One region of the uncultured Megamonas sp. genome, then DNA from elsewhere that is predicted to be linked to it. Evidence: predicted binding sites of a transcription regulator. Region 1 holds the regulator's gene; each other region holds the start of a gene.
What was found. The regulator HrcA, encoded in region 1, represses chaperone genes, less so after heat shock. The targets are predictions, from matches to a motif close to TGTTAGCACTCNNNNNNNNNGAGTGCTAACA.

Region 1 (4,387 bases):
ACGATGATGGATTTCTTGTATTACAGCAGATTTAATCATCAATTCTTTATCTTTTTTCCTAATCTCTGTAACATCAGATAAAATGACAATTCTTGTCAATAAATTACCTGCTTCTATTATGGGAATATCTCTTCTAATAAGGACTAAATTACCTACTTCTATTTCTTTTTCATAAGGACATTTAGGCAAAATAGTTTCTTTCGTAATATGCAAAGTCAATTGTCTGTCAAACAGATGACATCCTAATAAATTACTGACACCCAAAACGTGATAAATTCTCGAAGCTACCATATTCGCAAAAATAATTCTTTCATGCTTATCTGTAATAATAATACCATCACGAGAAGAAATAGCTCTATACATCTTATTATCCACTTGTTTAGGAGCGTTTTGCAATATAGTAAATGCTGTTTTTAATAGACGAGTAAATCCTCTTGTTTGTGTATCTTCATAATTTATTTCAAAACAAATTACTGCAATTACCTCATAGTCATCAATAATTGGAACTGTATACATCTGATAAAATTTACCAAAATCTAATTCTCTTTGTCCTTCATATTTAGTTTTTAGTCTAATCGTCCTATCGATCAATGGTTCTTGTACCTTAGGTATATCTTTTCCTACCAAAGATTGTTTTATAGGATTATATGTTGTATGTGGTTCATATTCAGAAATAACTGTGAAACAATTTTTCTTTTTAGAAAACGTATACATAGCTACATGTGCATGTACCAAGTCAGCAACTAAAGGCAGTACTGTATCAATTCTCTGCAAAAAATTAGCTTTCATGGCTGATAAATTACTATATGCTCTACAATCATTTAAAAAAGACATACTCGGTCACTTCTTTCTTACTAAATTATTTAATTCAAATAAAGAAAAAAGGAGACAAAATGTCTCCTTTAAATTAAATTGTTTTTAATTTAATTTATGTAATTATAAAACTCTACGTGCTCCAATGTAGCAAGATGCCCAATAAGAACTACTTAAAGAGTCAACAACTACTCCACGGCTAGAAGAAGCGTTGATAAAATTACCATCACCCATATAGATACCCACATGAGATGCTCCATAAGTATAAGTAGAGAAAAATACTAAATCACCAGGCATAAGATTATCATAAGATACTGGTGTGCCCATTTCAAATTGTACATCTGCTGTACGTGGAAGAGAAATACCTGCTGTAGCAAATACATAACGTGTAAAACCAGAACAATCAAAACCGCTTGGTGTTGTACCACCAAACACATATGGTACACCGATATAATTCAAAGATGAATTAATAATACGTTTTGCAATGTAATTAGAACTACGGCTTACTACAGGCATATTGCGTCCCATCAATGCTTGATATGTCATAGCACCAACTAGACCATCATTATCCAAACCATTAGCTGATTGGAAAGCTGCTACAGCTGCTTGTGTAGCTGGACCAAAGTCACCATCTGCTGTTACATCATAACCTTGGCTTGCCAAAGCTGCTTGAATTTCAGCAATTTCATCACCCTGGTCGCCTAAACGGAAAGAAGATGCACTAGCAATAGCACTCATACAAATTAAACACAATGATAAGACTAAAACACGGACAACTTTACTCAAAAAAAAGACTCCTCTCAAAATCGCCTACGAGGTTAGCTGACGGGTTAGGACAGAGAAGGAAAGACTATCCATCTAAAATTTCAGTAAATTCTACCAAAACAAATTAGATTCACCCCAAAAAATTGGTTCTCCCGCTCCTGAGCTGGATTCGGCTTTCTATTTTTATTTTTTTATTACGCTCATAATTTATATTTTACACTATTTTATTAAAAACCTCAACCTATAATCAATAATTTTTATCATTTAGTTTAGTTCCTATATAATAACTAAACTAATTTCAACTATTTTCATTATACTTAAGAAATTTTTTATTTAATTAAACAAAAGACATTGACATTTTGTCTAAATAGTGATACATTCTTAATTAGAAGTTAGCACTCACTATTATAGAGTGCTAACAACAGGGGTGAAAGAAATGCTAGATGAAAGAAAACAAAGCATTCTCCGAGCCATTGTAGATGACTATATATCTACTGCAGAGCCAATAGGCTCCCGAACAATTGCTAAGAAATATAGTTTGGGAATTAGCCCTGCGACAATTCGTAATGAAATGGCAGATTTAGAGACACTTGGTTATATCAAGCATCTCCATACCTCATCTGGGCGCATCCCTTCATCAAAAGGTTATCGTTTTTATGTCGATGACCTATTAACGTTGGAACAAATGTCGGAGAATGAAATATCTCTTATCAATAATTGGTATGCTACTAAGGTACAATCTGTAGAAGGAATTTTTCGTGAGACTTCACGTATTATTTCTCAATTGACAAAAAATGTATCTTTAGTTTTAGCTCCACAATTAACACAAACAGCTTTTCAATATTTGAGATTTTTACCACTTAATGACCATCAAGTCATTGCTGTTATCATGACAGATGCTGGTTTTATTGATAATAAAATAATCAATATTCCAAGTGGTATTTCCTTTAAAGATTTCGATAATATCGCTAGTATCTTTAATCATTATCTCAAAGGCAAACGTCTATCAGATATTAGCATGGCATCAATCCGCAAATTTCGTGGTGAAACTGTAAATTCTACAGTTTTTAATGCCATTATTAATATTATAGATGAAGCTTTAGCTAAGGATAAGCAAGAGCGTCTTTATCTAGGCGGTGCTAGAGAACTTATGGAACAGCCTGAATTTCATAATATAGATAAAGTAAAAAAACTTTTATCTATGCTTGAAGAAAAACAACTTTTATATGATATTTTGCATGCACAAAAAGATAAAGGTTTGGCTGTCACTATTGGTCAAGAAAATAAATATAATGATATTAAAGATTGCAGTATTATCAGTGCCACATATCATTTAGATGGTAAACCTATCGCAACATTAGCTGTTTTAGGTCCAACACGTATGGATTATGGTAAAATAATTTCTTTATTAAAATTTATGAATGCTAATCTTGCTGATATTTTTCATAGATTTCATTTGTAATGTATAAGCATTAAACTATTTTAAGAAGGTGGTTGATTCATGGCTACTCCAGAAGAAACTAAAGAAACTACACAGACTGAAACAACTTCTAACGATGAAGTAAAAGAAACAGTAGAAGAAACTACTGAAGAGGCTGCTGTAGAAAATGATGAAACAACTTTTGATACAATAAAAAAAGAATTAGAAGCTCAAAAAGAGTTGTTACAACAAAGCGAAGACCATTACAAGAGATTGCAAGCTGATTTTGCAAACTTCCGTCGTCGCAATGAAAAAGAACGCGAAGAATTATCCGGTGTAATCCTTCAAGGATTAATTAAAGATTTATTACCTATCATCGATAATTTTGAACGAGCTTTAGCTGTTGAAGGAGCTGCTGGTACTCCTCTTCATGATGGAATTTCCATGGTTTACAACCAATTGATGGAATCTTTAAAGAAAAATGGACTTGAAACAATAAAAGCTACTGGTGAAAAATTTGATCCTAATTTCCATCAAGCTGTAATGCGTGTTCAAGACCCTGAAAAAGAAGATGATACCATTGAAGAAGAACTTCAAAAAGGCTATATGGTACAAGGTCGAGTAATTCGTCCAAGTATGGTAAAAGTTGTAGCTAATTAGTTAACGCTAATTTAACTATAATTAATATAAAATAAAAATATTCAATTTGACTAACACTTATATTTATATATAGATGTTTTTAGGAGGAATTTATAATGTCCAAAGTAATTGGTATTGACTTAGGTACTACTAACTCTGTAGTCGCTGTTATGGAAGGTGGCGAACCTACAGTTATTACAAATCCAGAAGGTAGCAGACTTACTCCTTCAGTTGTAGGTTTTACAAAAGATGGTGAACGTCTTGTAGGTCAACTTGCAAAACGTCAAGCCGTATCTAACCCAGATAGAACAATCGCTTCAATCAAACGTCATATGGGCGAAGTTAATTATAAAGTAAACGTAGATGGAAAATCTTATACTCCACCAGAAATTTCTGCTATGATTCTTCAGAAATTAAAAGCTGATGCAGAAAAATATCTTGGTGAAAAAGTAACTCAAGCTGTTATCACTGTTCCTGCTTACTTCAACGATAGTCAGCGTCAAGCTACTAAAGATGCTGGTAAAATCGCAGGTCTTGATGTTCTTCGTATTGTAAACGAACCAACAGCTGCTGCTCTTGCTTATGGTCTTGATAAAGGTGAAGATGGTACAATCTTAGTATTCGACTTAGGTGGCGGTACATTCGATGTATCTATTCTCGAACTTGGCGATGGCGTATTCGAAGTAAAATCCACTAATGGTAATACTCATTTAGGTGGCGATGACTTTGACCACGCAGTAATGAATTGGA
Region 2 (4,387 bases), on a different contig from region 1:
TATTAGGTTCATTCTTTATCAGATTTAATCAATTTATGAATTGGTTAACTAGAGGATATGTAAAACGTATTGCATTCCTCATTGGCAAAGCAAAATATTGTGTAGCATTTTTGATAATCATCACTGCTCTAATGGGTGCTTTATTTAAGATTTTGCCAACTACATTTATTCCAGCCGAAGACCAAGGTTTCTATCTTTGTTCTGTAACTTTGCCTGATGGTACTTCTTTAAATCATACTGAAGAAGTCATGGAAAAATTATCTGCAGCACTTCAAGATAATCCTGGTGTTTCTGAAGTTATGGGGATTTCTGGTTATGATATCTTATCTGGTGGTGCCAAATCCAACGCAGCTACATTCTTCGTTGGCTTAAAACCATGGAGTGAAAGAACTACACCTGAAACAAGTATTGATACTGAAGTAGGCATGGCTATAAAAGAAGGGCTAAATTATCCAGAAGCTTCCATTATTGCTATGAATCCACCTTCTCTTCCAGGTCTTGGTATGGTCAGTGGTTTTAATCTTCAATTGCAAGATATGAGTGGTCATACTAATGAAGAATTAGATACTATCACTAAAAAAATAGTTGCTGCTGCTAACCAACGTCCAGAACTTCAAGGGGTTTACACTACTTACAGTGTAAATTCTCCAACTTATGAATTTGAAATTGACCGCGAAAAAGTTAAAAATTTAGGTTTAAATATCTCTGATGTATTCACTGCTCTCCAAGTAAACTTTGGTGGTACTGAAATCAACGATTTCAACCAGTTTGGTCGTACTTATAAAGTAGTAATGCAAGCAGAAGGTAATTATCGTAACGAAGCAGATAGAACTCGTTTTATCTTCATTCGTGGTTCCAATAATCAAATGGTTCCTTTAAATACTATAATTAAACCAAAATTAAACTCTGGTCCTGCGATTATTTCTCGCTTCAATGCTAGTAGAAGTGTCACTATCCAGGGTAGTCCAAAATCTGGTTATAGTTCTGGTCAAGCTATGGCTGCTATTGAAGAAGTTGTTAAAGAAGTCGCTCCTACTGGATTTAATATTGACTGGTCTGGTCAGAGCCGTGAAGAACGTGCTGCAACAAGTTCTACATCTCAAGTAATGGTTCTCTCCTTAGTCTTCGTATTCTTATGCCTTGCTGCTCTCTACGAAAGCTGGAGCGTACCATATGCTGTATTATTAACTGTTCCGACTGGTATCTTTGGTGCTTTATTATCTGCATTTGTATTAAATTTACAGATAAGTATTTATATGCAAATAGGTATCATCGTTATCATTGGTTTAGCAGCTAAGAATGCCATTCTTATCGTAGAATTTGCCAAAGCTCGTGTAGATACAGGTATGCCTCTTCTCAAAGCAACTTTAGAAGCAGCTAAACTTCGTCTTCGTCCTATCATTATGACATCCCTTGCATTCATCATCGGTTGTTTACCACTTGCTGTAGCAACAGGTGCCGGTGCTGCTGCTCGTAATAATATGGGTGTTGCCGTTGTTGGTGGTATGATATTTGCTACTGCTTTAGGTGTATTCTTAATTCCTGTTATGTATCTTGTTGTTATGAAAATTACTTCTTGGCTCACTGGTGGTAATAAACCTAAACCACAATCCAAAGTCGATAAATATATGTAATTTTTACAACCAATATTATCTCTTAATATAAAATAAAAATCGCTTTTTATATTTATCTATGATATAATTGGCTAAATAAATACTATGAATAAGATGCTATAAATTTATAGCATCTTATTCTATAAATTTAAGGAGATACGCTTATGATTTTAAAAAGAATGTTTCTGACTTTTATGAGTATTTTTGTACTAATAGCTATAACAGCTATGCCAAGTACAAGTTTTGCAGCTGATGGATATTTATATACTAGTGAACGCTTTGGTTACAGTATTAAATGCCCAGAAAAACCTCTTGCTGTAATCAATTTAAGTATTCTCTCTCCTCAAGAACAAGGTGATGTTTTAATATTTGAAACAGATGGTCATAACCCTACAAAATATTGGGTTGTTTCCCCAAATGCTTTCAGCAATGACACATTCCCTGATCTTGATAATTTAAGTGAAGAAGCTAAACAAAATTTATTCACACAACTAGCTGTTGAACGTGGATATGAAGCGATTTCTCTTGTTCCTATTCAAGGACATAATGCCATTTATGCTGTTACAGCAAAAACTATCCAGATTGATACAAATAAAGATGGTCAAGTTGATGAAACCATTAAACAAGATGGACAAAATATCGAAACTTACCTCAAAGGTGTAAAATCCAATTACTGCATTGTTTTATCTTCCAAATCTGAATTAACTAAAGACGATATCAACGCTTATCAATATGGATTATTATCTTTCAATGATAAATAACATTTTAATATCTAAACATGTATGAAAAGCCAGTCTATCTGGCTTTTTCCTTTATTGTCTATTGACATTTTGACTTATAATTATATAATAATAATTGACGGTTAGCACTCTAAGATAAAGAGTGCTAATAACTTATCTTAATCTAAACTTAGGAGTGACAAATCTTGGCTAAAGAAACACATCAATTTCAAGCTGAAACTAAAAAATTACTCGATTTAATGATACATTCGATTTATACAAATCGTGAAATATTCCTTCGTGAATTAATCTCTAATGCTTCTGATGCAATTGATAAATTACATTTTGAATCACTCACAAATCCTGATTTACTTGAAGGAAATAATGATTATGAAATCTTCTTAATTCCTGATGAAGCTAGTCATACATTGACTATTTCCGATAATGGTCTTGGTATGAGCAAAGACGAATTAATTGAAAACCTCGGTACTATCGCAAAATCCGGTACAAAAGCATTCTTGGAAAAACTTCAACAAGCTAAAGAAGGCGACAATGACACTCAAAAAGATTTAATCGGTCAATTTGGTGTAGGTTTTTACTCTGCTTTCATGGTAGCTGAAAAAATCACTGTAGTTTCCAGAAAAGCTGGTCAGACACAAGCTTATAAATGGGAATCTACAGCTGACGGTTCCTACACTATCGAAGAATGCACTAAAGATAGCCGTGGTACTAATATCACTATCACACTTTTACCTGAATTCTATGGTGATAAAGCTGAAGAAAACTTCACTGACACATATAAATTACAATCTCTTGTAAAAAAATATTCCGATTATGTTCGTTATCCTATTAAAATGAACTTTGTCGTTGAAGAACAGCCAAAAGATGCTGATGGTAAACCAATCGAAGGTGCTGGCACTATCAAGAAAAATGAAGTTCGCATCTTAAACTCCATGCAACCACTTTGGGCTAAAAATAAATCTGAAATCAAAGAAGAAGAATACACTGAATTCTATCAAAATCTTTTCCATGACTGGGAAAAACCAATGGAAGTAATGCACAATAAAATCGAAGGTAATATCGAATATACTTCCCTTTTATTCTTCCCTGCACATGCTCCTTACAATCTTTATCATAGCGATTATGAACCAGGCTTACAGCTTTATTCTCGCCATGTATTCATCATGGATAAATGCAAAGACCTCTTACCTGAATATCTCCGCTTCGTTAAAGGTTTAGTCGACTCTCCTGATTTCTCCTTAAATATCTCTCGTGAACTTTTACAACAGAGCCGTGAATTAAAATTAATCGGTAAAAACTTAGAAAAAACTATCTTAAAACAATTAGCAAATACACTCAAAAAAGACCGCAGTAAATATGAACAATTCTGGAAAGAATACGGTAAATCCTTAAAAATCGGTATCTATGGCAGTGTATACAATGGTGGCAGTGATGTAGTAAATAAATTAAAAGATTTACTCTTATTCACAACTTCCAAAGAAGATAAACTCATCACTTTAAAAGAATATGTGGAAAATATGCCTGAAAGCCAGAAAAAAATCTACTATGCTACAGGTAAAGACCGTGCAAGCATCGATAGCTTACCACAGATGGAAATCTTACGCGATAAAGGCATTGATGTATTATACTTCCTTGATAACGTTGACGAATTCGCTATTGAAGTTATGCGTGAATATGAAGGTAAACCATTCCACTCCATCAGCCGTGGCGATTTAGACCTTGATGATGTTGAATCTCAAGAAGTGAAAAAAGAAACTGAAACAATTGCAAAATCCAATGAAGATTTAATCAAAGATATCAAAGAAACTCTCGGCGATAAAGTCGCTGAAGTAAAAATCAGTAGCCGTTTAAAATCTTCTGCTGTTTGCTTAGTAGCAGACGAACAAGGCCCAAGCTTCGCTATGGAACAAGCTTTTGCTAATGCAAATAATCCAATGTTCAAAGCTAGACGTATCTTAGAAATCAATCCAAAACATGACTTATTTGCTCGTTTACAAAAAGTACATGAACAAGGCAAAGAAAGTGATGCATTTA
Region 3 (4,387 bases), on a different contig from region 1:
TATAAATACGATTCCTTTTGCTTCCTTAGATGGATAAATTCTGGAACTTAAAACTCGTTTACCGCCATTAATAAAGATTTCCAATGATGAACGATCACTGAAAATTTGTAAATTCATCTTTTCTCTAACCGGTTCGATGGAAACTTCACGTTCACCTTTAACTCCAGAACCAGATTTATCACGATTTAATTTAAATATTTTAGTATCTTTATCATATGAAATTACCGTCTCTTCTGTATTTGAAACTCGTAATTTTAATATAAATCCTTGAGCCTTTTCTAAATCAAAATCTATATCTAATTGATAACAATCGCCATTTACACCATCAAAGGAAGTAGCTTCTTTTATTATTTGCTCATGATGAACTTTTGATTTATGCAATTTACTTAATTCATCAGCAGGTTTACTATAAATCATGTTATTTTCTACTTTTAATACACGTGGTATACTCATCATACCAGCCCAATGATTTTCTTGTTCTGGCATATTACTTTCCCACATATCGAGCCAAGCAATCATTAAACAACGATTGTTTTTTTCATCTTGCATTATCTGTGGAGCATAAAAATCAAAACCATAATCTAAAATATCAAATTTACCTTCACGGGCAAAAACACCTGTTTGATAATCCATTTTTCCTAAGAAAAATCCAGATTGATGCACATTTAAAAATTTATTACCTTCTGGTTTTACGCCTTGTGGTGAGAAAATCAAAGCTTCATAATCATCAATTTGGGCAAAATTAGGACATTCCCACATAAATCCTACATTTTCTCCATCATTAGAAGCTGCCATAATATTTAAAAATTCCCAATTATATAAATCTTTAGACTTATATACTACAACTTGACCTGTTTCTTCTTTTGTCTGTGCACCTACTACAGTATAAAAATAATCTTCATGTTTCCATACTTTAGGATCACGGAAATGTTCTGTTCTTATATTTAAATTTTTAGGTAAAGCTTTAATTACAGGATTATTTTCTACTTTTTCAAAATGATTTCCATCATTACTAACAGCTAAACACTGTGTTTCAATTCTATCATTGCCACCGTTACTATTATCTAAGTCTACATGACCTGTATATAATAAATATAATTTACCATCATTTTCAATTGCACTACCAGAGAAACAACCATCCTTATCATATTCATCAGTAGGTGCAAGAGCAATTGGTCTATGTTCCCAATTTACTAGATCTTTACTAGCTACATGTCCCCAATGCATAGGCCCCCATTGACTAGAATATGGATGATACTGATAAAACAAATGATATTCACCTTTATAAAAACAAAATCCATTTGGATCATTTATCCAATTAGCTGGTGCAGCAATATGATATTGTGGTCTCCAATAATCATTCTGTGCAATCGTCTCCATTTTTTGTTGAAATTTTTCAGCTTTTAATAGTGCTTCATTGTGTTTCAAATTTTTCACTCCTATTATAATAAATTTATAAAACCGGTTCGACTTTCGATTAAAAATATTTGGAAATATAAAATCTACTTTATATCAAACGCGTTTTATATTTCCTGAAATAATAATATCACTATCTTTTTAAAAAATCAACATTTTTTTAAAACAACAAAAAAGAATTTATTTTCTGATATTTATATTGATAAAAGGACTTATTCCTTTTATCTTAGCAAGTATCACCATATCGTATAGATATTGGCACAATTACCTCTTTTTCTATATTTTCGTTTTTTATCAAAGAAACTATCATTTGTGCAGTTTTTTGAGCTAATATATTTATAGGTTGAACAATAGCAGTTATATTATAAAAACTACTTTCTGTTATAAAAGTTCCATCATATGCTATAAATTTTATATCTTTTGGTATGTCTAATTTTCGCTTACGTGCTTCACCTAAGCATGCACAAACCACCATATCAGCACCATATACACCATCAATATGGGGATATTTTTCAAATACATCGACAGCAACTCTCTTAAAATAGTTCATGTCAAATTTATTCCATTCCATTTCATAATTTATCACTTCAATTCCATTTCTAGATAATTCATCTTTAAATGCACTATGATGTAAATATGCTGACATTGAACTATTTTTTATACCTGTTATTTGTAGAGGATACTTACAACCAGCCTTTAACATTGCTTGAGCTGCTAATCTTCCACCTTTCTCATGATCTGAACGAATAATCGGTATTTTATTATTAATAATTCTATCAAAAGCCACAATAGGTTTATTGACATTATCATATAATTCAACTTCTAAAGAATGACAACCCATAATAATACCATCTATCATTTGTCTTCTTAACATGTCTACAATTTCATGTTCCGCATTCTCTCTTTCAATCGTTGAACAAACCATTATTTTATAATTATATTTATAAAGTGCTATCTCTAATGCACCAATAAAAGCCCCAAAAAAAGGATGTGCTACATCAGGTACAATAATACCAATTATATTTGTACTATTACGATATAAATTTCTTGCTAATTCATTAGGTACATAATTTAATTTTTTTATTGCATCTAATACTTTTTTTCTCGAAGCATCTGACACATATCCTTTATTGTTCAATACCAACGATACTGTACTTGGAGCTACCTGTGCTAATTTAGCCACATCTCTAATACTAGCCATACCCTAACCACCTTATAATACAAATAGATAAAATAAATTATAACATAAATTAAATAAGACAAAAAATCAAATTTTTTCGCAAAAACTATTGATTTTTTCTGTAAAATTGTTTATTATATGAATTGTGAGTTAGCACTCACTAATAAAGAGTGCTAACAATATAAAATTAGTTATAAAATCTATTTACGCATAGGAGGAATATACAATGATTAAGCCATTAGGCGACAGAGTTGTTATTAAAGTTTCTGAAGGCGATATTAAAACTGCAAGTGGTATCGTTTTACCAGATACAGCAAAAGAAAAACCACAAGAAGGTACTGTTGTTGCAGTTAGCGAAGGTAAATATGTAGAAGGTAAAAAAGTTGCTCTTGATGTAAAAGTAGGCGACAAAGTAATCTTCTCTAAATATGCTGGTACTGATGTAAAATTCGATGGTACTGATTATTTAATCGTTAGAGATAGCGATATCTTAGCTGTTGTTGAATAATTAACAGAAACTAATTAATTACAATTTTAATGTATAATCCTAGGAGGTTCTTTATAAATGGCTAAACAAGTATTATTTGGCGAAGAAGCTCGTCAAGCTCTTGGTAGAGGCGTTGATGCACTCGCTAACGCTGTTAAAGTTACACTTGGCCCAAAAGGCAGAAATGTTGTTTTAGATAAAAAATTTGGTGCTCCAACTATTACAAACGATGGTGTTACTATCGCTCGTGATATTGAACTTGAAGATCCATTCGAAAATATGGGTGCTCAGCTTGTAAAAGAAGTTGCTACAAAAACTAACGATATCGCTGGTGACGGTACAACTACTGCTACATTGCTTGCTCAAGCTATGATCCGTGAAGGTATGAGAAACGTAGCTGCTGGTGCAAACCCAATGGTTCTCAAAAAAGGTATTGAAAAAGCTGTTGCTGCATTAGTTGAAGAAATTAAAGCAAAAGCTCAAAAAGTTGAAGGCAAAGAAGCTATCGCTCAGGTTGCTTCCGTATCTTCCGCTGATGAAGAAACTGGTGCATTAATCGCTGACGCTATGGAAAAAGTTGGTAAAGACGGTGTTATCACTGTTGAAGAATCCAAAGGTATGCAGACTAACCTTTCCGTTGTAGAAGGTATGCAATTCGACCGTGGATACATTTCTCCATACATGGTTACTGATACAGATAAAATGGAAGCTGTTATGGATGATCCATATATTCTTATCACTGACCGCAAAATCTCTGCAATCGCAGACATTCTTCCAATCCTTGAAAAAGTTGTAAAACAAGGTAAAGAACTCGTTATCATCGCTGAAGATATCGATGGTGAAGCTCTTGCTACTATCGTAGTTAACAAACTTCGTGGTACATTCAAAGCTCTTGCTGTTAAAGCTCCTGGCTTTGGTGATCGTCGTAAAGCTATGCTTGAAGATATCGCTATCTTAACTGGTGGTAATGTAATCAGTGAAGAACTTGGACGTAAACTTGATAGCGTAGAAATCGAAGATCTCGGTCGTGCTCGTCAAGTACGTGCTTCTAAAGAAGAAACTACTATCGTTGATGGGTTCGGTGATAAAGCTGAAATCGCTGCTCGTGCAGAATTCATCAAAAAACAAATTGCTGAAACTTCTTCCGATTTCGATAAAGAAAAATTACAAGAACGTCTTGCTAAATTATCTGGTGGCGTAGCTGTAATTGAAATTGGTGCTGCTACAGAAGTTGAAATGAAAGATAAAAAACTCCGTATCGAAGATGCTTTAAATGCTACTCGTGCTGCTGTTGAAGAAGGTAT

Region 2: the regulator HrcA is predicted to act here: its motif matches at 2,474-2,504, upstream of htpG (molecular chaperone HtpG).
Region 3: the regulator HrcA is predicted to act here: its motif matches at 2,745-2,775, upstream of groES (co-chaperone GroES).

Annotation. Positions count from the first base shown of each region.
Region 1 is NZ_CAUBSM010000016.1:26,670-31,056, reverse strand. Features, by position in the region: gene Q5I67_RS09690 (histidine kinase N-terminal domain-containing protein) at 1-834, opposite strand, end outside; gene Q5I67_RS09685 (C40 family peptidase) at 937-1,599, opposite strand; cyclic di-AMP (ydaO/yuaA leader) riboswitch at 1,606-1,763, opposite strand; gene hrcA (heat-inducible transcriptional repressor HrcA) at 2,015-3,040, shown strand; gene grpE (nucleotide exchange factor GrpE) at 3,080-3,658, shown strand; gene dnaK (molecular chaperone DnaK) at 3,754-4,387, shown strand, end outside.
Region 2 is NZ_CAUBSM010000011.1:47,840-52,226, forward strand. Features, by position in the region: gene Q5I67_RS08290 (efflux RND transporter permease subunit) at 1-1,634, shown strand, start outside; gene Q5I67_RS08295 (hypothetical protein) at 1,778-2,374, shown strand; gene htpG (molecular chaperone HtpG) at 2,539-4,387, shown strand, end outside.
Region 3 is NZ_CAUBSM010000005.1:131,263-135,649, reverse strand. Features, by position in the region: gene Q5I67_RS06100 (sucrose-6-phosphate hydrolase) at 1-1,437, opposite strand, end outside; gene Q5I67_RS06095 (LacI family DNA-binding transcriptional regulator) at 1,643-2,617, opposite strand; gene groES (co-chaperone GroES) at 2,823-3,104, shown strand; gene groL (chaperonin GroEL) at 3,162-4,387, shown strand, end outside.